Regions from separate parts of the Pseudoalteromonas sp. SG43-5 genome, predicted to be linked through region 1. Evidence: predicted binding sites of a transcription regulator. Region 1 holds the regulator's gene; the other holds the start of a gene.

Region 1 (12,548 bases):
TTTTCCATGGTAGATTTTTATTGTCGGGGCTTCCCATTACAGCCATATCAACCTTGCCTTGGTTTTTACCAAGTGCCACATATAAGTTATTAAGTGCATTGAGCTGTTCGCTGCATGGGGTGTTACATTCGTTTGAATAATTAAGTGCGATAGTCCATTGTTTGGGATTATTTTGCGGCCAATTTTTAAGTTTTATTTCTTGGCTTAAAAACTCGCCATTATTAGTAATTGCAGTAGGCAACCAATCAAACTTTAATGCGCCATATGCCAAAATTAATGGGATAGCGCAGCAACCCACAAACAACAAAAGGGGATTATTTTTCATTATGTGTCCTTTTTTTACTCGCAAAAATAGCCACAACAGCACATGCAACAGCAATTAAAAACCATTGCAAAGCGTAGGCATTATGCTTTTGAGGGCTCATAACAACGGCCTCATAATGAGGTGTTGCAATCTCATCACCAGTACCTTGTCTGTAAGCCATAAAATTAATTAATGATTGCTGGCTTTGAGTGCTCAGCATATTCAAGTCGATAGATTGGATTCTTGTAGGTAAGTCGTTATTTGTAGTTTTATCTTCAAGCGTAAAGCTACTTAGGTTATTTTCTTTTATTTGCGCTTTAAGAATAAAAACACCTGTAGGCAGAGCAACCTTTGGCAGTGTACCTCTAGATATAGGCGCTTTTACCCATCCTAAATTAACTAAAATCACTTTTTCTTCGCTGTCTGGCTTTAGTAAAGCAAGTAAGTCGTACCCTACTTGCCCGTTATAAACTTGATTATCTAAAAGCCAATATTGGTTTTGTACAAACTGCCCTTTCAACTCAACCAATACACCTGTTTTGTTCCAGCTATCAGGCAGGTTAAGTAATTGAGACCAGCTCATCACACCATGAGTCTGTTGCTTAGCAATAGCGGTTAGTTGCTGCTGCTTTTGCTCACCTCGCTCCAACTGCCAAAACCCTAGTCGCACACACACAAGTACAACAACCACAACCATACAAAGTGTGATTAGTGAACTAAGCTTTTGTTTGTGCCATAAAACTAACTGCATAAAGGGTCAACTCAGTGATTATTAAAATTATTATCGTACTGTTGTTAATATTTATACTTTTTAACTTATTTAGAGCATTGTTTATTATGGTGTCAGGGAAAACAGGGGGACGACCTATGTCTCACTTTTTAGGTCGTCGCGTATTGTTTTCGGTCGTTGTTTTAGTTGTTGTTATTGCAGCGCTTAAACTTGGTTTTATTAAAGCAAATAATTCGCCAATAAACGCTACAGCACATATACAAATACAAACAAACACAGCCACACCACATCAACAAAGTGCCAATACCAAGCCGCTGCTTGAAAAGCAAAATGCTTATCTTTAGTAAAGTGCCCTTTTAATATCCGTAAAAATATTACAAATAAAAGTACGGTTCCAAGGGTTACATGCATGCCATGAAAACCTGTCAGTAAAAAAAACGTATTACCGTAAATACCTGCATCTAGCGTTAAGTTTAAATCGTTATACGCATGAATATATTCCTCAACTTGTAACCCTAAAAAGCAAACACCCAATAAAATAGTAGCGCCTAAAAAAACTTTAAGTGGAGTACGTTTATTGTTTTCCATCGCTACATGGGCAAAATGTAGAGTAACTGAGGAAGTAAGCAGTATTAAGGTATTGATAAGCGGCAAACCTTGCCAGCCCATAGCTTGAGTAGTTTCGCCTGCAGGTGTTGAAACTAGCGGCCAAACAGCTTCGAAAGTTGGCCATAATACTTCATTGGTCATTGCATTATTGCCTGCGCCTCCAAGCCAAGGTACCGACAATACGCGTGCATAAAAAAGCGCACCAAAAAAGGCCATAAAAAACATAACTTCAGAAAAAATAAACCAGCTCATACCTTGCCTAAAAGAGCGATCCATTTGTGCTGAGTACAAACCTTGGTCCGACTCACTAATTACATTTTTAAACCAGCTAAACAACATATACACAAGCACAGCAATACCGGCATAAAGCAGGTAAACCCCGCTCCCCCCTTCTTTGCCTACACTCATAACTGTTAAGCCTGCCCCTACTGCAATAAAAAACAATGCAACAGCGCCCACAATAGGCCACGGGCTTTGCTCTGGTACATAATAATGCTCATATTCTTGATTCATTTTATTTACTCCTAGTTTCACACTAGTTTGAAAAGCTAGTTATTACTTGCCACCAGCTGTTCACTAATATCAAATACGGTATAAGATAAAGTTAATTCTTCAATGTCGCTTGGCAGTGCTGTATCAACATAAAAAAGTAATTTAAATTCAAGTTCTTCCCCTGCTTTTAGAGGTTGCTGATCAAAGCAAAAACACGCTATTTTATGTAAATACTTTGCCGCTTTACCTGGCGAGACTGATGGTACAGCCTGCATTACTTTATCTAGGTTGCTGTTATTTTTAGCACTAAACATTACTTCACGCATTGCACCGGGTTTTACCACAACACTGTATTCTTTTGATTTAACTTCAAACGGTGCACCTCTTTGCGCGTGAGTAGTAAAACTAACGCCAACTTCTCGGTTTTGTATTATTTGCGTACTTTGCTCTGCTTGCTCAAGCGAAGGTTTTCCATTAAGCCCTGTTACGTCGCAAAACACGTCATACAAAGGTACTAAAGCAAAGGCAAAGGCAAACATGCCTATGCAAATAAGTACTAAACGTTTGAGTAGCGGTGCGTGTGTCATTACTTGATTACCGGCGGCTTAGAAAAAGTATGATATGGCGCTGGAGAGTCAACTTCCCACTCAAGTCCTTCAGCCCCTTCCCATACCTTTGCAGGTACTTTATCACCGCCGCGTGCACATTTAATTACCACAGCTACAAACAACAATTGCGATAAACCAAAGGCAAATCCACCAATACTTATGATTGCGTTAAAGTCGGCAAATTGGAGTGCGTAATCGGGAATTCGACGCGGCATACCGGCAAGCCCTACAAAATGCATAGGAAAAAACAGTACGTTCACGCTCACCAGTGATAGCCAAAAATGCCATTTAGCTAACGTGATATTAAACATATTGCCCGTCCACTTGGGCAACCAGTAATAAGCTCCTGCCATTATCGAAAATACGGCCCCTGTTACTAATACATAATGAAAGTGCGCCACTACAAAATAAGTATCGTGATATTGAAAATCAGCAGGTGTAATTGCCAGCATCAATCCCGAAAAACCACCCAAGGTAAACAGCACAATAAACGCAATACTAAAAAGCATTGGCACTTCAAAAGTTATTGAGCCTTTCCACATTGTGGCAACCCAATTAAATACTTTTACTCCTGTAGGTACCGATATAAGCATGGTCGCGTACATAAAAAACAACTCGCCAGCGACCGGCATCCCAGTGGTAAACATATGATGAGCCCAAACAATAAAGCTCAATAGTGCTATAGAGGATGTGGCGTATACCATTGAGGCATAGCCAAAAAGTTTTTTACGAGAAAAGGTAGGTACTATTGTAGATATAATGCCAAAGGCAGGAAGAATCATTATGTATACTTCAGGGTGACCAAAAAACCAAAAAATGTGTTGGAACATCACCGGGTCGCCACCGCCTGCGGCATCAAAAAAGCTGGTAGCAAAATACTTATCGGTAAGCACCATAGTTACCGCTCCTGCAAGTACAGGCATTACCGCTATTAATAAAAAGGCAGTAATTAACCACGTCCATACAAATAAGGGCAACTTCATCCATGTCATGCCGGGGGCACGTAAGTTCACTATGGTTACAATCACATTGATTGCGCCCATTATTGAGCTAATTCCCATAATATGTACGGCAAATACAAACAATGCAGTATTATCATTACTGTATGTTGTGGACAGTGGTGCATAAAAAGTCCAACCAAATGCAGGACCCCCACCAGGCATAAATAACGATGCCAATAGGATTAAAAACGCAAACGGTAAAATCCAAAAGCTCCAGTTATTCATTCTTGGCAATGCCATATCTGGCGCGCCAATCATGAGTGGTATCATCCAGTTAGCAAGGCCTGTAAAGGCCGGCATAACCGCACCAAACACCATAATTAAACCATGCACTGTGGTCATTTGATTAAAAAAGTGAGGGTCGACCAACTGTAAACCTGGTTGAAATAATTCAGCCCTGATCACCATGGCCATTGCGCCACCAATTAAGAACATGGTCAGCGAAAAAATTAAATATAAACTACCTATATCTTTATGATTAGTTGTGTAAAGCCAGCGTTTAAAACCTTTAGCTGGGTGATGAGCATGATGAGCTTCATTGGCGTTAGGTTGTTCTACTATGCTACTCATTAGTTCGCCTCCACTTTGGCATCAAGTGCTGTCTGTATTTGACTCGGTTGAATAACATCACCCGTATCATTACCCCACGCATTACGTTTATAAGTAATAACCGCAGCTAATTGCTTTATAGATAACTGCTTGGCAAAAGCTTGCATTGCCGTACCGGGTCGTCCATGGATAACTACATCAATGTGATCTTTTATATCGCCAAGCACTATCGGGCTGCCTTTAAGTGCAGGGAATACGCCCGGTAACCCCATGCCAGTAGGTTGATGACATGCAGCACAATTAGCCATATATACTTGTTCGCCTAAAGTCATTAATTCTTCTTTTGGGAGGGTTTTATCAAGTAATGCGGCATCTGCTAATGCTGCTTTTTGTTTAACCTGCTTTGCATCTGCAAGCCATGTTTTAAAATCAGCCTCAGATTTAGCGACCACCACAACGGGCATAAAGCCATGGTCTTTACCACACAACTCAGCACATTGTCCTCGGTAAGTACCTTCTTCGTTTATGTTCGTCCATGTTTCATTTATAAAGCCGGGGTTCGCATCTTTTTTAACTGCAAAATCAGGTACCCACCAAGAGTGAATAACATCATCAGAAGTCATTAAAAATCGTACTTTTTGATTTATTGGCAGTACAAGAGGCTTATCAACCTCAAGTAAGTAGTTAGGATTTTTATCTGCAAGATTCGCGATTTCATCTTGCGGGGTAGATAAAATAGAGTAGAACTCTACATCTTCACCCATATATTCATAATGCCATTTCCATTGCGAACCCGTAATTTTAATAGTGAGATCAGCTTTGCTGGCATCTTCCATTGCAATTAGGGTTTTAGTGGCTGGTACTGCCATAGCAATTAAAATAACAAACGGAATTGCAGTCCAAAGTATTTCTACTTTAGTGCTTTCGTGAAATTGGGCAGGTACAGCCCCTTTAGATTTACGGTGATGAATAAGTGCCCAAAACATAATTGCGAACACTATCACCCCAATCACACAACATATTATAAATATGGTCATGTGCAGCTGATATACATTATTGCTTATATCGGTTACGCCTTTGCGCATATTGTATTGGATGTTAGCCAAAACTGGGTGCGAAAAAACACATAATATAAGCCACAAGGTAGAGGTCAGTTTACCCATGTGACGGCTCCTTTGATGCTATTGCGAATGCAAAGCGAAGAGGCATACGGCTTAAACGCCAATTCGTTATTTTTATTTTTTTAGCCAATCTTATTTAATATTGATTGGTTTTGCTGCGCCAACAACGAGTTTGTGTATATTGTGTGTTCTCAAAACTAAAAAGCTGTGAGTTATTATTAGCTCAGCACATTAACAATTAGCTAAAAAACGAACAACAAGCAAGTTTTAGTATAAAAAACAATCAGGTGATATTGAATAATTAATAAAAAATCGGTAATCAACTGGGCAACAGGAAGTTCAAAATATGAGCAAAACAAAGGGGTTTAACGCATTCGGAGGGGGAAAATATAAGTGCAAAAAAGTTTACAGCTTAAATAGTCAGTGGGCTGTTTACGCCCTATTTTTTAGTACAAATTTTAAAACAAAAATGCGTACTAATTAGTACGCATTTATAAAACTGCTTGTTTAAAAGCTATTTTTAAAGTCACATCCAATCAGCGTTTCTTATAACGCCAACGGCTAAGCCTTCAATATTAAAAGACTCATTCTCAAGATCTACTTCAATAGAGTCAAAATCGTCGTTTTCAGCATGAAGTAATACTTTACGACCCGCTTTCTCAAGACGTTTTACAGTTACGTCTTCATCTAGGCGAGCAACAACAACTTGTCCATTTTCAGCAGTTTGAGTACGATGTACAGCAAGTAAATCACCATCCATAATACCAATATCTTTCATGCTCATACCGTTAACGCGTAGTAAAAAATCTGCAGCCGGTTTAAACATTAATGGATCGATTTTGCAGTGACTTTCAACGTGCTCTTGCGCCAAAATAGGTGAACCAGCAGCAACACGCCCTATAAGCGGTAAACCTAATTGTTCTGGCTCTTCTTCTTCAATTAATTGAATACCACGGCTTGCACCTGGTTTCATTTTAATTGCGCCTTTTTTAGCAAGTGCTTTTAAATGTTCTTCAGCAGCATTGGCACTTTTAAAACCTAATGTTTGCGCTATTTCAGCACGTGTAGGAGGCATACCAGTGTCTTTAATAAAAACTTTAATTAGTTCGAGTATTTGAGCTTGGCGGTTCGTTAATGGTCGCATACAACTGGTTTTCCATACAGTACATTTAACTGTGAGTATATACAGTTAAATAAAAATCGCAAATTTAAATTAAGCCTTAAAATAGCTAAAGTAATTTCACTTGTGTACATTTTAGGGATATAACTAAAGCTAAGTTTATAAATGATTAAAAATGCAAAGGAGACATTATGAGTATTTGGTACCAGCCCATCACCTTAGAGCTGTGCAAGCAGTTAGAACAAGGCATTAATGGCCAAGGAACATTAATGAAAACTATGGGGATAGAAGTCACAGAAATTGGCGATGATTATTTGGTTGCCACAATGCCGGCAATTCCTGAGCATCATAACCCAATGGGGATGGTACACGGCGGTGCTAACGTTGTACTTGCCGAAACAGTTGCCAGCTATGCCGCTAACTTTGTTGTCGATTTTACTAAATTTTACTGTGTAGGGCAGGAGATTAGCGCAAGTCATTTAAAAGCATCTCGCAACGGCACTTTAACAGCCACGGCTAGAGCATTTCATATAGGTAAACGTAGTTCAGTATGGGAAATAAAAATTACAAATAGCCGCAATGAGCTGTGCTGCGTATCAAAAATGACCGCAGCAGTCGTAGAGCGAAGATAGTTACTTTTCGATTGGGTAAATGGTAATTTCCATACCCGCACCAATCGCAGATATACGCAATAATGTATCTGCATCTAAGGCTTGATTAAAGCACTTAGGAGAAGTCCCTGATTCAAAACCAATATCAAACGTTCTACGTGAACAGCTTAACCATTGCTTTAGCGCGTTACGCGAACACGATTCAATAAGCTCACATATATGGTTTATGGCTTTATCAGGTGTGCTCACCTCACCTGTAGCTTCAATACGCGCTAGTTGACGGTATTCGTCTTTGTCATAATGTAAAATCGTCGCGACTTTTTTCAAGTCCGCCACTAGCAAACTAATATCTTGCTTTGATTCAAGCTCAAGATCTACATTTAAAAATTGAATTTCCGACATCGTTTCGTATTTATCCTCTAATAATTTCATTGCAAACTTTAACGCAGTTTTACCGTTATACCAAATCAACTATGCCCTAATAACCACTTTATATGGATATTTCGCAGCTTTTAAGTATTTTTTAGCATTTAAAGCTAGCTGGATATCAAACATCCAGCTCAATTAAACAGATAAGTCATGTTAGGAATTTAAGTGTAATCTTTTTTATTTTTAAATGATTACAGTAAGCTATAGTTTAAACTGCGACAAAATGTCGCAGTAACTTATCCCATTAATGTAATAAACTAGCCTCTAAAAATAATAAGACTAAAACATGAATAAAAAAATATTTAAACATGCTCGCAAGTTACATAAATGGTTAGGATATTTATTAGCACTACAAATTTTAGCATGGTTACTAGGTGGTTTAATTATGAGTGCAATCCCTCTTGATAAAGTTCATGGGGAGCATCTTGCAACACGTACTCTTAATAACCCATTTACGCAGGCTGATTATGTTGCCTCCCTTGACGATATTGCCTCTCAGGTGGTTAATCCAACACAAATAATTTTTGAGAACTTCTTAACTACACCACTTATTACTGTCTTTAGTAATAACGAGCAGCAAAGCTTCAATGGAATAACAGGCCGACCATTTGAACCGCCAACTAAAATACAAATTACCGCAAATGCTAAAGCACACTTACTTATTGACGCTCAAGTAACAAGCGCTGTACTACTAAAGCTAGGTACGCGGGAAGTCGGATATAAAACCAATGTTTGGCAGGTCCAATTTGACGACACCTTTAACACAACACTGTACTTGTCAGAAAATAACGGCAAAGTTGTTACCGTTCGCAGCACGCTATGGCGAATATTCGACTTTTTTTGGATGTTACATATTATGGATTACGATGAGCGAGAGGATTTTAATAATCCACTGCTTATTAGCTTTTCAGCAACCAGTGTACTTTTTTGTTTAAGTGGAATATTACTACTTATACAAAATATACGACTAAAACGATTTATCCGAATTAAAAATAAGAATAAATCAAAGTAGTCATATTGGTTTTTGAGAGCTAGCGCCCACTTATCAAAGAGTAAATAAGCCTAGGGCTTATTTTATTCCAAGTGCTTAAATCGACTCAAATGTCGCTTTAACATTTCGTTTTCGAAAATCAACTCATCACGCTCATCCAGCAATTGTAAAACTAAAGCTATTGCCGACCAATCTAACGAAAAGTCATGTTGGATACGGGCCGCTTTTTTAACTAAGGTCACTGCAGATACCGTAAATTGCCACTGCGTAACATGATCCCCCTCAATTGGAACCGCAATATTATGCTCAACTAGCTCATATAAAATTGCTTCGCTAATATCACTGCTCAAACATAGCTCTTTGCTAGTAAGTAAATCGTCTTTTTGTGTCACGATAATTTGCATTATGGCTTGCTCCAGTTATTACGGGGATCAAAGTGAGCTTTTTTGGCTAATTCTTCCCACAGTTTTTTACTGGCATCATCAACAGATGTTGGATTAACAATTTTAAGCACAGCAAATAAATCACCTTTAGCTTTTTTACTCATTAATCCCTTACCTTTAATACGCAAGCGTTGACCAGACTGACTATTAGAAGGAATAGTTAATTGGATGTTTCCTGTCAACGTAGGTAAATTTAGCTTTGTACCAAGAGCCGCTTCCCATGGTGCAAGAGGGACAACTATATTTAGGTTATGGCCCTCAACATCAAATAATGGGTGAGGCACTAAACTAATTTGTAAATACAAGTCGCCATTTTGCCCATTAGCTGACCCTAATCCGCCTTGCCCTTTTAGTCGAATTCGCTCGCCATTTACTGAGCCTGCAGGAATTTTCACTTTAAGTGATTTTTTAATTTCAGTGACACGGCCACTGCTGTCTCGCTGCGGTAACATAAACTCAACAGGCTTAACGGTATCAACTAAAGTCTCTTCAAGAAAAATTGGGAACTCTATTTCCACATCTTGTCCTTTTTGCGCGCGAGCGGCATTACTTCTGCTCTGCCCGGAACGATCGAAACCACCAGCTCCGCCAAACATTGAATTAATAAAGTCAGAAAACTCTTGGTCGGTTTGAGGATCGCTTTGCTGGTAATTACTCTGCGAAGAGGCATTGTTACCACCATAATGGCCTTGCTGTTGACGAGCACGATTTTGTTGATGACGACGTAACTCATCGTATTTAGTGCGTTCTTCTTTGTTATGAATGACTTCGTAAGCTTCTGCTATTTCTTTAAACTTATCTTCTGCTTGAGGCTCTTTGCTTACATCTGGGTGATATTTTCTGGCTAACTTTTTATAAGCTACTTTAACCGCTTTATCATCTGCATCAGGCGATATTCCAAGCACTGCATAATAATCAACAAATTTCATTTGCAATCCAAATCCTCATATTGAGTAAGCTTTAAGCATACTCCTTAACGGGTAACCTTGTGTGGTTAAAATACGATAAATAGTGAGAAATAAATGAATAGTGAAAATAACTTTGAGTAAAAAATTAATCAGGCACTTTTTAGTAATATAAGCGTTGGCCTTAAGTTAACTTTATCTTTTATCTTCAGGGCTTTAAACTGCCTATTCCTGTAGTTCACATTTGTGATGGATATGACTCGATTTATTCTGGCCTTATTGGCTTGTTGTGTGTGCGTTTCGGTATCAGCCGAACAATTTACCCGTTTTTCAACGGCTAAAAGACATTTAATTAAAACCCTACCTGACAACGCCAAAAGCATTTACTGCGGCTGTGATATTAAAAAAGAAGGCAAAAAACTCGTTCCTGACCCGTCTAACTGTGGTTACATTCCTCGAAATACCCTTACCCGCTCAGGTAAAGTAAATGTGCGAGCACTACGCATTGAGTGGGAGCACATTGTTCCGGCGTGGGAATTTGGTCACCAGCTACAATGCTGGCAAGATGGCGGGCGTAAAAACTGCCGTAAAGTAAGTGCTAAATTTAGAAAAATGGAAGCTGATATAAATAACTTAGCGCCAGCTATTGGCGAAATTAATGCCGATCGCTCTAATTATCGTTTTGGTATGCTTAGCGAAAACGCCACACAATATGGCCGTTGCGAAGTAAAAGTAAACTTTAAGCAACGTGTAGTTGAACCGCCTGTTTATGCACGAAAACGTATAGCTGACACCTACGCTTACATGCAAAAAACATACGGTTTAAAAATCTCTGATAAACAGCAAAAGTTATTTAATGCATGGCAAAAGCAAGCATTCGCAGATACAAGTAGTGCGAGCAAGCTCTAAGCTTTAACACTCATTTACATAAATCAAAGTTATAAATGTTGAATAAACGAGCGAGTGTTGTAATATTTTAAACAACTTATTTACAAAAAAGCCCTTAACTATGTTTAAAAATAATAAAACCTCGCTTGCCATTTTCACTGCATTTGCGGGCTTTGCTTTGACCGGTTGTGGCGGCGGCGGTAGCGGTATCGACTCAGCCCCTGTAGTTACAACACCTGTTAGTAGCAGTCCAACATGGACTGCGGGTGTATTTGAACCCTCTAACGATTTAAAAAACTTTTGCGAAACCCCGCGTACGGGTAACGATCCCTTTAATAACAACGAGCCTTACCCAGATCAAGCCGGTTCTGCCCTTTACGAAAAACTCTGGCTTCGTTCTTGGAGCGACGAAACCTACCTTTGGTATGATGAGATTGCCGATAACGATCCTGAAAGCTTTGCCACAGTAGCCGATTATTTTGCCCAATTAAAAACAGAGCAGCTTACCGACTCAGGAGCAAAAAAAGATAACTTTCATTTTTCAGAACCTACTGAAGATTACTTTCAAGAAGCGCAATCGGGCGTTACTTCTGGTTACGGTATAAATTGGGCGTTTATTGGCGATACAGCCGACCGTATTTTACGCGTCGCTTATCTTGAAGATGATTCACCTGCAAGCCAAATAGGCTTTCAACGTGGTGATACTGTACTTTCAGTTGACGGTGTTAGCATTAATACCAATACACAGTCGGGTGTAGATACGCTTAACGAAGGTTTATTTAGTCCTACTAACGGCGACTCACATACTATTGTTGTACGCAGTAACGATGGCGCCGAAAAAACATTTAATGTAACCGCTGGCAATATTAAACAAACACCGGTACAAAATGTTAAAACGATTACAACCGCAAATGGTTCAAGCGTGGGTTACATGCAATTTAATAGCCATATAAGCATTGCCCAAGAAGGGCTTATTGATGCAGTAAATAAGTTTAAAACCGATGGTATTGATGAGCTTGTAATCGACTTTAGATATAACGGTGGTGGTTTATTAGCACTGTCGGCACAATTAGCTTATATGGTTGCCGGTAATGCCAACGTTAACAACCGCTTTTATTATCAAACTCAACAAAACGATAAACAACCCGTTGATTCACCTTTTCCATTTATTGATGAAGAAATAGATTACTCTACTTTTTTTAGCACAGGTGAAAACCTACCTGATTTAAACTTATCGAAGGTTTATGTATTAAGCACATCAGGCACCTGTTCGGCATCAGAAGCTTTTATTAATGGTTTAAAAGGTATAGACGCAGAAGTTATTTTAATTGGCGATACAACCTGCGGTAAGCCCTATGGCTTTACCCCAACTCATAACTGCGCAACAACCTATTACACTATTCAATTTAGTGGGGTAAATAGCAAAGGATTTGGCGAATACGCTGCGGGTTTTACACCAACCCCTACGCCACAATTTGATGCTGATGTTCAAGGTTGTGAAATTGAGGACGACTTTGATCATCAGTTAGGCGACAGTGACGAGGCCGTTTTAGCCACCGCATTGTTTCATGTTGAAAATGGCAATTGCCCAATTAGAACGGCTGCTGCAAAAGCAGAGCCAGCTAATTTTTCAAGCTCTCGTGAATCTCTCATTCCTTTAAATATGCCTGAGCAATTTACCCAGCGTAATATGGACTTAACTTGGCCAACACTGAGTGAGGAAAGGTAATGGCTAAATTAGTACTCC
Region 2 (12,548 bases), on a different contig from region 1:
TAGGTGCTGCATCTTACATTACAAAACCAGTAACGTTTGATGGTTTGGTTGATTTAATGAAAACGCTAGGAAAATACTGGGTAGAATTTGTAGAGCTACCGACAACATTTAACGATTAATGGAGATTGTATGTTAGATAAAGTGACTCAGTTGCTGCTTGTAGAAGACGATGAAGATGATTACATACTCACCTGCGACTATCTGGACCAATTGGATTCACACACGTTTAACATTCAATGGATAAGCTCTCCAGAGCAGGCAATTGCAACGCTTAGTAAAAATGAGCACGACATTTGCCTGCTTGATTACCGCTTGGGTGCATCGAATGGTTTAGATGTATTAAAAGAAGCAATTGCCAATGGCTTTAGCGGTCCCATTATTATGCTTACCGGGCAGTCAAACGACGAGTTAGACTCGGCGGCGCTTGATGCCGGTGCAGTAGATTACTTAATTAAAACAGAAATGAGTTCGAGCCGCTTTGCGCGTGCTATTCGTTATGCTTTGGCACGTAAAGATGTTGAAGGCGAGAGAGTAGAACGCTTAAAAGCTGAAGCCGAAAACCGTTCAAAAGATCGATTTTTAGCTCATTTGAGCCATGAGTTACGTACTCCTCTATCGTCTATTTTAGGCTACACCGAACTGTTAATGCAGAGCGATTTTAGTCAGCAAGCTGAAAATGAATTGGGTGTTATTTATCGAAATGGTAAACACTTATTGAGCTTGTTAAACGACGTGCTCGACTTATCTAAAATAGCTGCCGATAAACTGGAACTTACCCTAAGCGAAGTTAACCTTGATAGCATGCTTGCCGATGTATACACGCTAATGCGCGTATCGGTGCTTGATAAGGGCCTTACGCTGCGCTTTGAATCACATCAGCCATTACCTTTGGTTGCACGACTGGATGCAACAAGAGTTCGTCAAATTTTAATAAATCTAATAAACAATGCGGTTAAATTTACCGATAAAGGCGAAATTGTTGTTAATGCGTGGACGCAATGGGTTGATGATCGCGAAATGCTATTTTTTAGCATTAAAGATTCAGGTATGGGCATTGCCCCTGAAAAACAAGAACTTATATTTAAGCCATTTGAACAAATAGCCGATGTAGAATCACGCTCTGTAGGTGGCGCAGGCTTAGGTTTGGCAATATGTGCTGAATTGTTAGCGCGTATGCACGGTGATATTAGTTTGCACTCTGAAATAGGCAAAGGTTCTACATTTACGATTTCGGTATATCCAGGTGATATTAGCGAAGTAGAACGACAAGTACTTAATTTTAGTAGTGCCCCACAATTACAAAGTAAATCGGCTCCATGCAAAGTGCATGGGCGAGTGTTAGTGGTTGATGATTTACGTGATTTACGCATGCTAGTTGGTCATATGATCAGTACCTGTGGTGCGCGCGTAGATTATGCCGAACATGGCCAGCAAGCACTTGAAAAAGTACGCATAGCAGATGCGTATAAAGCGCCTTACGATATTATTTTTATTGATATTCATATGCCTGTAATGGGCGGCAAGGAAGCCACCATAGAGCTTAGAAAAATGGGCTACAAAGGCCCAATAATTGCGCTCACTGCCGCTACGATGAAAGGCATACATGAGGAGCTTGCTGCACTTGGTTTTAACGATGTAATACCAAAGCCTGTTGATAGCGCGGCTTTATATCAATGTTTGCAAGATTACTTGGTAGCGCCAGAGCATGCACCGCAAGCTAAAGATATAAATTGTAGTAATGGCTTAACCGAGAAAAAGCAGCGCTTTTTACTTGTGGAAGACGATCATGATGCAGCGCAAATTACGCAACTACTTTTAGAAAGTTTAGGCGTTGAAACCGTCATTGCGTCTAGCTGCGCACAATGTTTGCAAATACTTAATCACGACCAGCAATTTAATAAGGTATTGTTAGATATGCATTTACCTGATGGTCGTGGCGTTGACTTAGGCCAGCAAATTAATGAACGATACCCTGAATTACGTTTAGTGATTGTAAGTGGCGCAGAGCCAGATCCAAGAGAAATAAAAGATTTAAATATTGACCGAGTTTTACTTAAACCTATTAATTTGAGCTTACTTGAAACGCTTATTAGCTAGGGCCTGTTTATCTTTCGAGGTTGAATTTGCAGCAGTTTATTTGGTATTTAGGCAAGGCAGAGTCTATGTAGTGTGGTTATTCCTCATAAATAGGCGATAACGTAGCACAAATGCCAAATATGCGCTGCCCGAAGGGTTCTGTCCAGGGGCTATTTACTTTTTGTTGCTCGGTTTTTACTTATTCTTACAGGGATGTAAGTCAGTAGAATAACGCAGGAGCAGTTATCGAGCCCACTAGGTTACAAATCTCGCGCCGCGATTAAATAGCCCCTAGATTGAACAAATTTTAATCCTGAAAGGTCAACAGGTCCAATAACTGAGACATTATTTATATGCATTCAATAAAGTTAGTATCTGAAGAATTAACACCATCAAAAGTAGTGTGTGTTGGTCGTAATTATACCGCACACATTGCAGAGCTAAATAACGAAACGCCAGATCAAATGGTTTTATTTAATAAGCCAAATAGCGCAATTACTAATACGTTATTTGCAGCTCACAACGGCGATACGCTGCATTATGAAACCGAGCTATGTTTTGTAGTTAAAGATAAAAAATTTGCAGGTGTTGGACTCGGCCTTGATTTAACTAAGCGTACTGCGCAAAGTAAATTAAAAAATAAAGGGCTTCCATGGGAGCGCGCTAAAGCGTTCGACGGCTCTGTAATTTTAACTGATTTTGTAGCGCTAACTGATGCAATGAAGCACTTTACCTTTGAACTTAAAATTAATAATGAAGTGATTCAGCGAGGTGATACTCATTTTATGCTGCACAACCCTGACTCAATTTTACAAGAAATTAGTGAATTTATGAGCTTAGAAGACGGTGATGTAATAATGACAGGTACACCGTCGGGCGTAGGTGAGGTAACAGCTAAAAGTATTTTTGCAGTGGCGCTTTATGCTAATGATCAGTGTTTGCTTGAGCATCAGTGGCAAGTAAGTAAAAATTAATGACTTGCTGTTGGTAGTGTTTATCAAAGTCAGTAAAGGTGGTTTTAAGCCAATTATGCTGACTTTGTTGATACTCAGGCGATTGAAGTACATTATTTTTTAATGCGCGGTTAATTTTTTTAAGGGCTTGCTCTGCAAAATTATTAGGTGCTTTAGCCGCACAGCCTATTGCTCCTCTTATAAATTGAATGTCATTTTCTGCAATTGGCACACTTTCTATATTCGTATACTCCCCTTGTTTATTAAAGTAATCAGCCATAAACGGGTAATCAATTGAGTAGTCTAAAAAGCCGTGACTCAAGCGTGCTATAACAGCCTGACTTTCATTTTCGCTACTCCAACTTAACGAAGACTCTTTATCTCGTTTTGTATTTTCAATAATTGTATTAATTTTAGTTGTAAATTTACGTGCAGCCGCTTGCCCGTATACATATTGCGGGTCGGTTAATAAATTAATAAGGTGAATAGGCGAGCCGTGCTTTTCTTCTAATTGCGGCTTTAGATCTTTAGTCGTGATAATTGAAAATGGGGGATATACCGTTGTTGGATTTGAGTAGTTAAGTTGTTGGTTATTATTTTTTTTATAAATAACACACGGAAAACATACATTTTTCCCTTCATTTAAATATTTATTTATACGCTGCTGAGGAACAATTAAGCGAGTATGTTTTACATCAGTTATGGTTCTAATGAGTTGCTCGGTTAGGTTGTCGCAAATACCGCCTTGTGGTGCGCTTTCACTTTTAGCTATATGAAATGGGGGCGTGTAACTTTGCAGCCAAATAATCTCTTCTAGAGGTTGTACTTTTTGCTCAACGGCGTGCGCGTTGAATACAATTAATAAGCAAAATGCATAGTATCCGTTTTTCAGCATTGATAAGTGTTCGTTGAATTAAGAAAACTTAATAAAAGTATAGTGTTGGTTGTAGTAGGGTCAAATATTTTAGTTAAAAAGCAACCTCATTCAAGGCTGCTTTTAACTCATACATGCTTAATAAGGCATCGGATGGTTTCTAAATATGGTGTTAATCTCACTAAGAATTTCGTCGTTTAGCGTTATGCTAAATGCGTCTATATCTTCCTTTAATTGAGCTATAGATGTTGCCCCAATAATTGAAGAAGTTACGCCATCTACTTGGTTACACCATGCTAAGGCTAGTTGTGCTGGAGTAATATTGTTTGCATGAGCCAGCTCAACATACTGCTTAGTTGCTTGCTCTGCATTGAGTGTATCTCTAAAAATACCGTTACGCTGCATGAAGGTCCAACGAGAGCCTTCTGGGCGAGCTCCATTTAGATATTTACCCGTTAATAAACCGGCTGCTAAAGGCGACCACGGTAAGTAGGCAATATCTTCGTGTACACATTGTTCTATTAAATACGGCCAGTCTTTAGCGTGCGCTAAGCTAAACTCATTTTGAATAGATACCATACGCGGTAAGTTATGCTCTTTGGCCAAACTTAAAAACTGGCTTATACCCCATGGCGTATCGTCAGATAAACCGCAGTGCTTAATTTTACCTGCTTTAACACATTCATTAAGGCCTTCTAGAATATCAAGCATACTAGCTTGCTGCTCTTGTGTATTTACGTCGGTAAATTTAAGAGTGCCGGGCCATTGTCTGCCAAAGTGAGGGGTAGAGCGGTTTGGCCAATGTAGTTGATATAAATCAATGTAGTCTGTTTGAAGTCGCTTAAGTGAATCATCCACGGCTTCTATTACTGTTTGGCGAGTAATATTGCCGCCATCACGTACCCACGATAATCCATTGCCTGCAATTTTTGTAGCTAGTACCACATCGCTGCGTTTTTGTTTATTACGCGATAGCCAATTGCCAATAATTTCCTCGGTTTTACCATAGGTCTCTGGCGAAGGAGGTACAGCATACATTTCGGCTGTATCAATAAAGTTTACGCCTTGCTCTAGCGCGTAGGCTATTTGTTCATCAGCGTCGCTTTGAGTATTTTGTTTACCCCAAGTCATACTCCCTAGGCACACTCGAGATACGTTTACGCCACTGCTACCTAGTGGGTTGTATTGCATAAAAATTCCTTAACTAAATTAGTTTTGAGCATGGCTGATTAAAGCCGATAAAAGAGGCTCGGAGATTGGGGCTTTTTGCCCTGTAGTAAAATCAAACATTACAACTTTAGATGCACCCGTAGTCGTTATTGCTTTTTGTGCATGGCTGTAAACTGTGTAGTTCATGGTAAAGCGATCTGTTTTAAGATCTGTAATTGTAACGCCTACAGTGAGTGTGTCGGGAAAAGTTACTGGGCGTTTATAGCGAACGTTATTTTCGCTTATTACTGGGCCCACACCGTTTGGGCTTATTGTGTCGAACAAATTTATTTTATTTAAAAAGTCGATTCGGGCTATTTCAAAGTAACGTAAATACACTACATTATTTACGTGTTGTAGCGCATCCATATCAGCCCATGCTACGGTGATATCGGTATGAATAGGGTGCTGATCTTTAAACGTTTGCATTATTTATTGGCCCTTGATTTTTAAAGTACTTAGATTATCAACATGGTGTTACGAGCTCAAGGTAATTAATGGCATGTTTTTTTTATAAGATGATTGTACCTGTTTAATTTTAGGTCTACAGTTAAATTACACAGACACACACAAACACACACAAAGGTAATAATATGCAGAATATAATTAATTGGTCCTTAGCTTGTTTGGTTTTTATAGCCTCTTTTACCTGTTACGCGATGGGGAATGAATCTGGCGCTATCATTTTAATGTTGGCAGGATTTTTATTTGAGGTTATGTATTGGCTACGTGGTTATAAGAGATCGGAGGACAATAAACACTTTTTTTAATCGTTAACTAGGGCCTGTTGACCTTTCAGGATTAAAATTTGTTCAATCTAGGGGCTATTTAATCGCGGCGCGAGGTTTGTGACCTAGTGGGCTAAGTAAAAACCGAGCAACAAAGAGTAAATTGCCCCTAGGCAGAACCCTTCGGGCAGCATATGTTTGGCATTTGTGCTACGTTATCGCCTATTTATGGGGAATAACCACACTACATAGGCTCAGCCTTGCCTAAATACCAAACATACTGCTGCAAATTTAACCTCGAAAGATAAACAGGCCCTAGGCTTGCATATCACATTTTATTCTATAATAATGACTGTATAAATAACCAGTTATTATTGTGGTGATGAAGAAGTTTATTCACATAGACATGGATTGCTTTTATGCAGCAGTAGAAATGCGAGATAATCCAAAACTTGCATGTGTACCGCTTGCTATTGGAGGCAATAGCCGACGAGGCGTGCTCTCAACCGCTAACTATATAGCTAGAGAGTATGGCGTGCGATCGGCTATGTCGAACTATCATGCTAAACAATTATGCCCCGATTTAGTTATTGTCCCAGGGCGCATGGCTGTATATAAAGAAGCTTCAAACCAAATACGTGAAGTATTTAGCCGCTATACAAACTTAATTGAACCCCTTTCTTTAGACGAAGCCTACCTAGATGTAACAGACAGCACCGCTTGTAAAGGCAGTGCCACACTTATTGCACAGCAAATAAGAGCCGATATTTACAATGCTACAGGGCTCACTGCATCAGCTGGTATTGCACCGATTAAATTTATTGCCAAAATAGCCAGTGACGAAAATAAACCGAATGGTCAATTTGTCGTTTTGCCTGATGAGGTCGATGACTTTTTAGCGCAATTACCGCTTGGGAAAATTCCAGGAGTGGGCAAAGTAACGCTCGAAAAGCTAAATTTAAAAGGCTTATATACCGGCAAGGATGTACGTGAAAAAGGCGTTAACTGGATGCAGCAACATGTGGGTAATTTTGGTGTGTCGCTTTATCAAAAATGTGCAGGTGAGTATGTTGGTAAAGTATCCACAGATCGTATAAGAAAATCGCTGAGTGTTGAACATACCTACGAGTACAACAAAACAAGTTTGCAAGAGTGCTTAGATGAGCTGCCAAGATTGTTAGACGAATTAGTTTTAAGGCTTAATAAACAGCAGTTACAAAACCGTATTAATAAATTGAGTGTTAAGGTGAAGTTTGCAAATTTTGTAGTGACCTCTGCCGATCAGGTATACCACGAGCTAAATACAGAAATATTTGTTCAACTACTTACTAAGGCCTACCAGCGTGGGCTACAACAGCCTGTAAGATTACTTGGCATAGGCGTTGGCATTAAAAACGAGCCAGAGCAAAACTTCCAACTTAGTATTCTCGATTAAGCTGTAAAGCCTGTAACTCCAAGTTGCCATTTATTGATAGGTTATGTGATTAGCTCATCGCTCCTTACTGGTCTTCAATATTTAAATCGACGATAATAGGGGCTTATGTTTTCTAACAGGACCTTATTTATGGCATACCCTCAAGCGGTTAGTGCAATCCTTGAATGCACATCTCATGATGCGCTTATTATTATTAGTAATGACTTTTCTCAGTTACCAAATAACTCATTACGTGATGCTATTTTAGCTCAAGCAAACGTAGATTCTCGCATCGGTAAGCAAGTTACTTTATTAGTAATTGAAAACAAGCGCGTTGTACTTGCGCCAACCGGTCCGTTAAATAGAGATTACGACGACGTGCGTCGTTATTTTGATGCTGCTAAATTAGCAATTAACGAAGCAAAAGCGTCGGGCAGTATTAACCCTGCATTATTTTTACCAAATTTAAATGGCGATAGCCGTTATCAGCATGCTTTAGAGGTTGCTTATTTAGGCGCTTGCCAAGCCTTATGGCAGCCATTAGAAGCGCGTGAATATCACGGTGAAAGCATTGAACCAATTACACAGATTGGTTTAGTTGGCGCAAGCGAGCAAACTATTAAAGCTGTTAATGCAATTGCAGCTGGCCAATATGCAGCGCGTGACCTGTGTGGTACTGAACCTGAGCGTATGGCTCCCCCACGTTTTGCTGATTACTGCGTTGAATTGTTTAAAGGCTCAAACATTGCAGTTGACGTAATTGATGATATTGCAGCTATTGATAAAAACTACCCAATGCTAAGTACAGTTGCTCGCGCATCGTATGCAGTTGAGCGCCATCACCCACGTGTTGTCAAGCTTGAATATGTACCAGAGGGCGAAATTACTCGCACACTTATGTTTGTAGGTAAGGGCCTTGTATACGATACAGGCGGTGCAGATTTAAAAGTAGGCGGCCATATGGCAGGCATGAGCCGTGATAAAGGCGGCGCAGCTTCTGTTGCGGGCTTTATGAAAGCCGTTGCTGATTATCAGCCTAAAGGCGTTAAAGTGGTCTCGTACTTAGCTGTTGTTCGTAACTCTATTGGCTCAGATTGTTTTGTGCCAGATGAAATTATTACTAGCCGTGAAGGTGTTCGTGTCCGTATTGGTAATACCGATGCAGAAGGGCGTTTAGCAATGGGCGACCTGCTTAGCGAAATGAAAGATTTAGCTAAAGGTGAGGTTAATCCAACGCTGTTTACTGTTGCTACATTAACGGGTCATGCAGCTCGCGCAATGGGTCCTTACGGTGCGTATGTTGAAAATGGTCCAGCTCGTAGTGCTGGTGTTTCACGTCAAATAGCTGACCTTGGAGATTTGTGGGCCGATGGCGCTGAAGTATCGCGTTCACGCCGTGAAGACTACGACTTTATTAAACCACGTACGCTAGCTGACGATGTTTTATCTAGCAATAACGCAGCATCTGCCGTTACTGCTCGTGGACATCAGTTCCCTATGGCGTTTATGGCTATTGTTGGTGGGCTTGATAAGCACGGTAATGACTCTGCACAGCCTCTACCTTATGTTCATATGGATATAGCAGGTAGCGGTGTTGAAGGCGGTGATTGGCAGCATGGTAAGCCAACAGCTGCATCAGTAACGAGCTTGTTTGCACGTTATTGTTTGTAAGCTAAAAACTTACATGTAATAAAAAAGCCCTGTTAATTCAGGGCTTTTGCATTTTATGAGAACGCTATCGATTAATCTAATTTAAAACGATTAACTACGCTCGAAAGACCTTCGCTACTTTGTTTGAGGTTATCACTGGCATCGGTAAGCTGCTTAGTATTATTTAATGATTGCTCAGTTGATTGAGATAGCTCATTAATACGCAAATTAACCTCGTCGGCAGCTTGCGTTTGTTGCTCTGTGGCACGTGCTATTTGGCTGTTCATTTCGGTAATAATTGAAACAAGTCGTTCTATTTCATTAAGTGAAGTATTGGCTGATGACGCCTGCTCTACGGTAGAAACTGAAAGTGCTTGGCTTGATTTAACTGCTTCTACTGCTGCTTTTGCACCTTCTTGTAGTTTAGTGATCATGGTTTGAATTTCGTCAGTACTTTGCCCTGTACGACTGGCCAGTGTTCTTACTTCATCTGCAACAACAGCAAATCCTCGACCATGCTCTCCTGCGCGAGCTGCTTCAATGGCAGCGTTTAATGCCAGTAAGTTTGTCTGCTCCGATATGCTTCTTATTACATCAAGCACAGAGCCTATATTATGGCTCTCGTTGGCTAAATCTTCTGTTACACGGCTGACTGTTTCAATGTTGCTTGAGAGTGTTTCTATTGCTGTAATTGTTTGCGCAACCACATTTTTACCCGTTGATGCATTTTGTGCTGCATCCTTAGCTGCTTGCTCTGCGGCTTCAGCGTTACGGCTCACATCGTGTATTTGGTGAGTCATTTGCTCCATGGCAGCTGCAACTTGGGTTGAACTATCGTTTTGAAGCTCAATAAATGAGTGGCTTGTTCTACTTGAGTCGTCAACTGTATGCGCATGTTCGCTTACATCGTTTGCACTTTGTGCTACATGAACAAGTGACTCGCGCATTTTTAGAGCAAATAAATTAAATGAACGTGATAGTTCAGATATTTCATCATTACCGGATTCATTTAATTTACGGGTTAAATCACCTTCGCCTTGAGAAATGTCTTTCATCATATCGGCTGCTAAGCGAGTCGGTATTAAAATACTCTTACCTATAAAGTAACTAAGTAAAATAACAGCAATAATCATAATTATTGCACTGATGACTATAAGGTTACGTTGCTCGCTAAATGCTTCTTCAATTGAATCAAGGTAAACACCCGAGCCAATAATCCACTGCCATTGATTAAAACCTTTAACAAATGCGATTTTTTCAACCGGTTTATCTTTACCTGGTTTTGGCCATTTATAAGGGATAAATCCCTCGCCAGAGCGTTTAACTATATTTACCATATCAACAAACAATGCTTTGCCGTCAGGGTCCTTGTTATTAGTTAAATCTTTTCCATCAAGCGCAGGTTTTATAGGGTGCATAACCATTGTTGGCTGGTAATTGTTAATCCAAAAGTAATTGGTTTTGTCGTAGCGCAGTGCTTTTATTGCATTAAGTGCTTGTGATTGAGCTTGTTGTTGAGTGAGAGTGTTATCTTGTTCAAGCGCATAATAGTGCTCGATTATACTGTACGCCGTTTCTACTACATTTTGTGTTTTTATGTATTGCTCGTCTTTTAGCGAACTATATTGATGAGTTAGGCTCGATATACTAAGTATTATTAGTCCAAATACAACGATGGCTATTAACAGTGAAAAACGCTGGGATATACTAAAACTTCGTAGATTAGGCATACATTTATCCTCAAAAAGTGTGCGCTTTAGCGCATAGAATAAGCGTAGCTAAAAAAAGAGTTTAATCTAGGCTTAACGCCTATTAATGCAAAAAAAAGGCTGATTTATCAATCAGCCTTTAGTCTGTTATTACTTTACTTGCTTATTTAACGTCAAAATGGCGATTAAAGAAGTTTGTAATTGTTTGATGTAAGTGTGTTTGCACTTGTTTACCGCGTAGGCTGTGCTTAGAGCCTGGGTAGGTCATCATTTCAAACTGTTTTTCGTTATCTTGCAGTTGTTTAAATAACTTAGTTGAATGCGTAAACAATACGTTGTCATCAGCCATTCCATGGTAAATCATTAATGGGCCTTTTAAGCCATCAGCATATGGAAATACTGCGCTGTCCTCATAGCCTTTAGCATTTGTATCAGGGTGACCTAAATAACGCTCTGTGTAATGTGTATCGTATAGAGCCCAATCGGTTACTGGAGCACCTGATACGCCGGCTTGAAAGTAATCGCCTGCTTTAAACATAGTCATAAGTGCCATGTAGCCGCCGTAGCTGTGGCCATAAACACCGATGCGTTGTGGATCAACGTAATCAAGTGTACGTAAAAACTCTACGCCTTTAATTTGATCGGCAACTTCAACCACACCTAAATGTTTATAAATAGCATCTTCAAACTTTTTACCACGGTTGTACGAACCACGGTTATCCAGTTGAAAAATTACGTAACCTTGTTGCGCCATGTACTGAAAGTACAAGTTTTTACTGCGCCAGCTATTCGTCACTCGTTGAGCATGCGGGCCGCCGTATACGTTAACAATAACAGGGTGCTTTTTGCCATCAGTAATGTTGCTAGGCTTAAATAAACGGTAATGCATAACTTGACCATCTTCGGCTTTAATTGTGCCGTATTCTGGTTTTGTTAAATCGCTTAAATAAGGGGTAAGCGGGTGGCTACTATCAAGCTTATTTTCTTCAAGCCAGGTAATGAATTCGCCGTTTACTTTACGAAGCGCTGCTGAGTTTGGTTTATTATCAGACGAGCTATTATCGATAAAGGTTTTGCTGTCCTTTGCTAGCACAACATTGTGGTACTGACCTTTTTCGGTAATACGTTTGGCATCGCCTTTTTTAAATAAAGGCGCGCTGTATAAATGGCTTTCAAGCGGTGTATCTTTTCGACCGGCAAAGTAAACAATGCCTTTTTTCTCATCAATACCTTTTAAGCTATCAACAGCCCAGTCACCTGAGGTAATTTGGCGAACAAGTTGACCGTTTGTACGATACAGATATAAATGTTTAAAGCCGTCGCGCTCAGATGCCCATACAAAGTGTTTTTTGTCTTTTAAAAACTCAAGATCAAAATGTAGGTTTATCCACGTTTCGCTGTTTTCGGTCAGCGCTACTTTTTGGGCTTTAGTTTCGCTGTTATAAAAACGCAGTTCTAATTTATGTTGCGAGCGATTTTGCCATTGGTACGACAGTGTATTGCCGTCTTTTAGCCATTTAGCGCGTGCAATGTAAATGTCTTCATCTTTACCTAAATCAATCCAATCTACTTTTTGGTCGTTTAGCTTAACCACACCAAGTTGAATTTTAACGTTATCGGTACCTGTAAACGGGTAGCGCTGGTTAAATAATTTAACTTCGTCAGCGTAAATTTCGTTACGGATAGCTTCTTTTACAGGGGTTTCGTCAACGCGGGTATAGGCAATTTTAGTTTCATCACCTGACCACCAGTAACCTGTCATACGGCTCATTTCTTCTTGAGCAACAAATTCGGCCATGCCGTTTTTAATTACGCCGCCGCCATCTTTACTAAGCTGAATCTCTTTACCAGACTCAAGCTCTAAAGCATAAAGGTTTTGCTCTCGAATAAACGATACGTAGTTACCTTTAGGTGAAAAGCGTGCATCGGTTTCAA

What was found. The regulator LexA, encoded in region 1, represses DNA repair genes until DNA is damaged. The targets are predictions, from matches to a motif close to TACTGTATNNNNATACAGTA.
Region 2: dinB (DNA polymerase IV) is a predicted target of LexA. The motif match lies at 6,191-6,210, and genes of this name have one in related genera.

What each region holds. Positions count from the first base shown of each region.
Region 1 is NZ_JACJFA010000018.1:8,178-20,725, reverse strand. It holds gene H5161_RS16175 (hypothetical protein) at 1-325, opposite strand, end outside; gene H5161_RS16170 (SURF1 family protein) at 315-1,055, opposite strand; gene H5161_RS20260 (DUF2909 family protein) at 1,070-1,378, shown strand; gene H5161_RS16160 (cytochrome c oxidase subunit 3) at 1,281-2,156, opposite strand; gene H5161_RS16155 (cytochrome c oxidase assembly protein) at 2,192-2,722, opposite strand; gene ctaD (cytochrome c oxidase subunit I) at 2,722-4,314, opposite strand; gene coxB (cytochrome c oxidase subunit II) at 4,314-5,456, opposite strand; gene lexA (transcriptional repressor LexA) at 5,941-6,558, opposite strand; gene H5161_RS16135 (PaaI family thioesterase) at 6,726-7,166, shown strand; gene H5161_RS16130 (hypothetical protein) at 7,167-7,547, opposite strand; gene H5161_RS16125 (hypothetical protein) at 7,861-8,586, shown strand; gene H5161_RS16120 (chaperone modulator CbpM) at 8,649-8,969, opposite strand; gene H5161_RS16115 (DnaJ C-terminal domain-containing protein) at 8,969-9,937, opposite strand; gene H5161_RS16110 (endonuclease) at 10,169-10,822, shown strand; gene H5161_RS16105 (S41 family peptidase) at 10,923-12,530, shown strand; gene H5161_RS16100 (hypothetical protein) at 12,530-12,548, shown strand, end outside.
Region 2 is NZ_JACJFA010000007.1:42,137-54,684, forward strand. It holds gene H5161_RS09425 (response regulator) at 1-119, shown strand, start outside; gene H5161_RS09430 (hybrid sensor histidine kinase/response regulator) at 130-2,097, shown strand; gene H5161_RS09435 (fumarylacetoacetate hydrolase family protein) at 2,430-3,050, shown strand; gene H5161_RS09440 (ABC transporter substrate-binding protein) at 3,001-3,924, opposite strand; gene H5161_RS09445 (aldo/keto reductase) at 4,042-5,094, opposite strand; gene H5161_RS09450 (thioesterase family protein) at 5,113-5,541, opposite strand; gene dinB (DNA polymerase IV) at 6,223-7,275, shown strand; gene H5161_RS09460 (leucyl aminopeptidase family protein) at 7,405-8,925, shown strand; gene H5161_RS09465 (methyl-accepting chemotaxis protein) at 8,997-10,634, opposite strand; gene H5161_RS09470 (S9 family peptidase) at 10,777-12,548, opposite strand, start outside.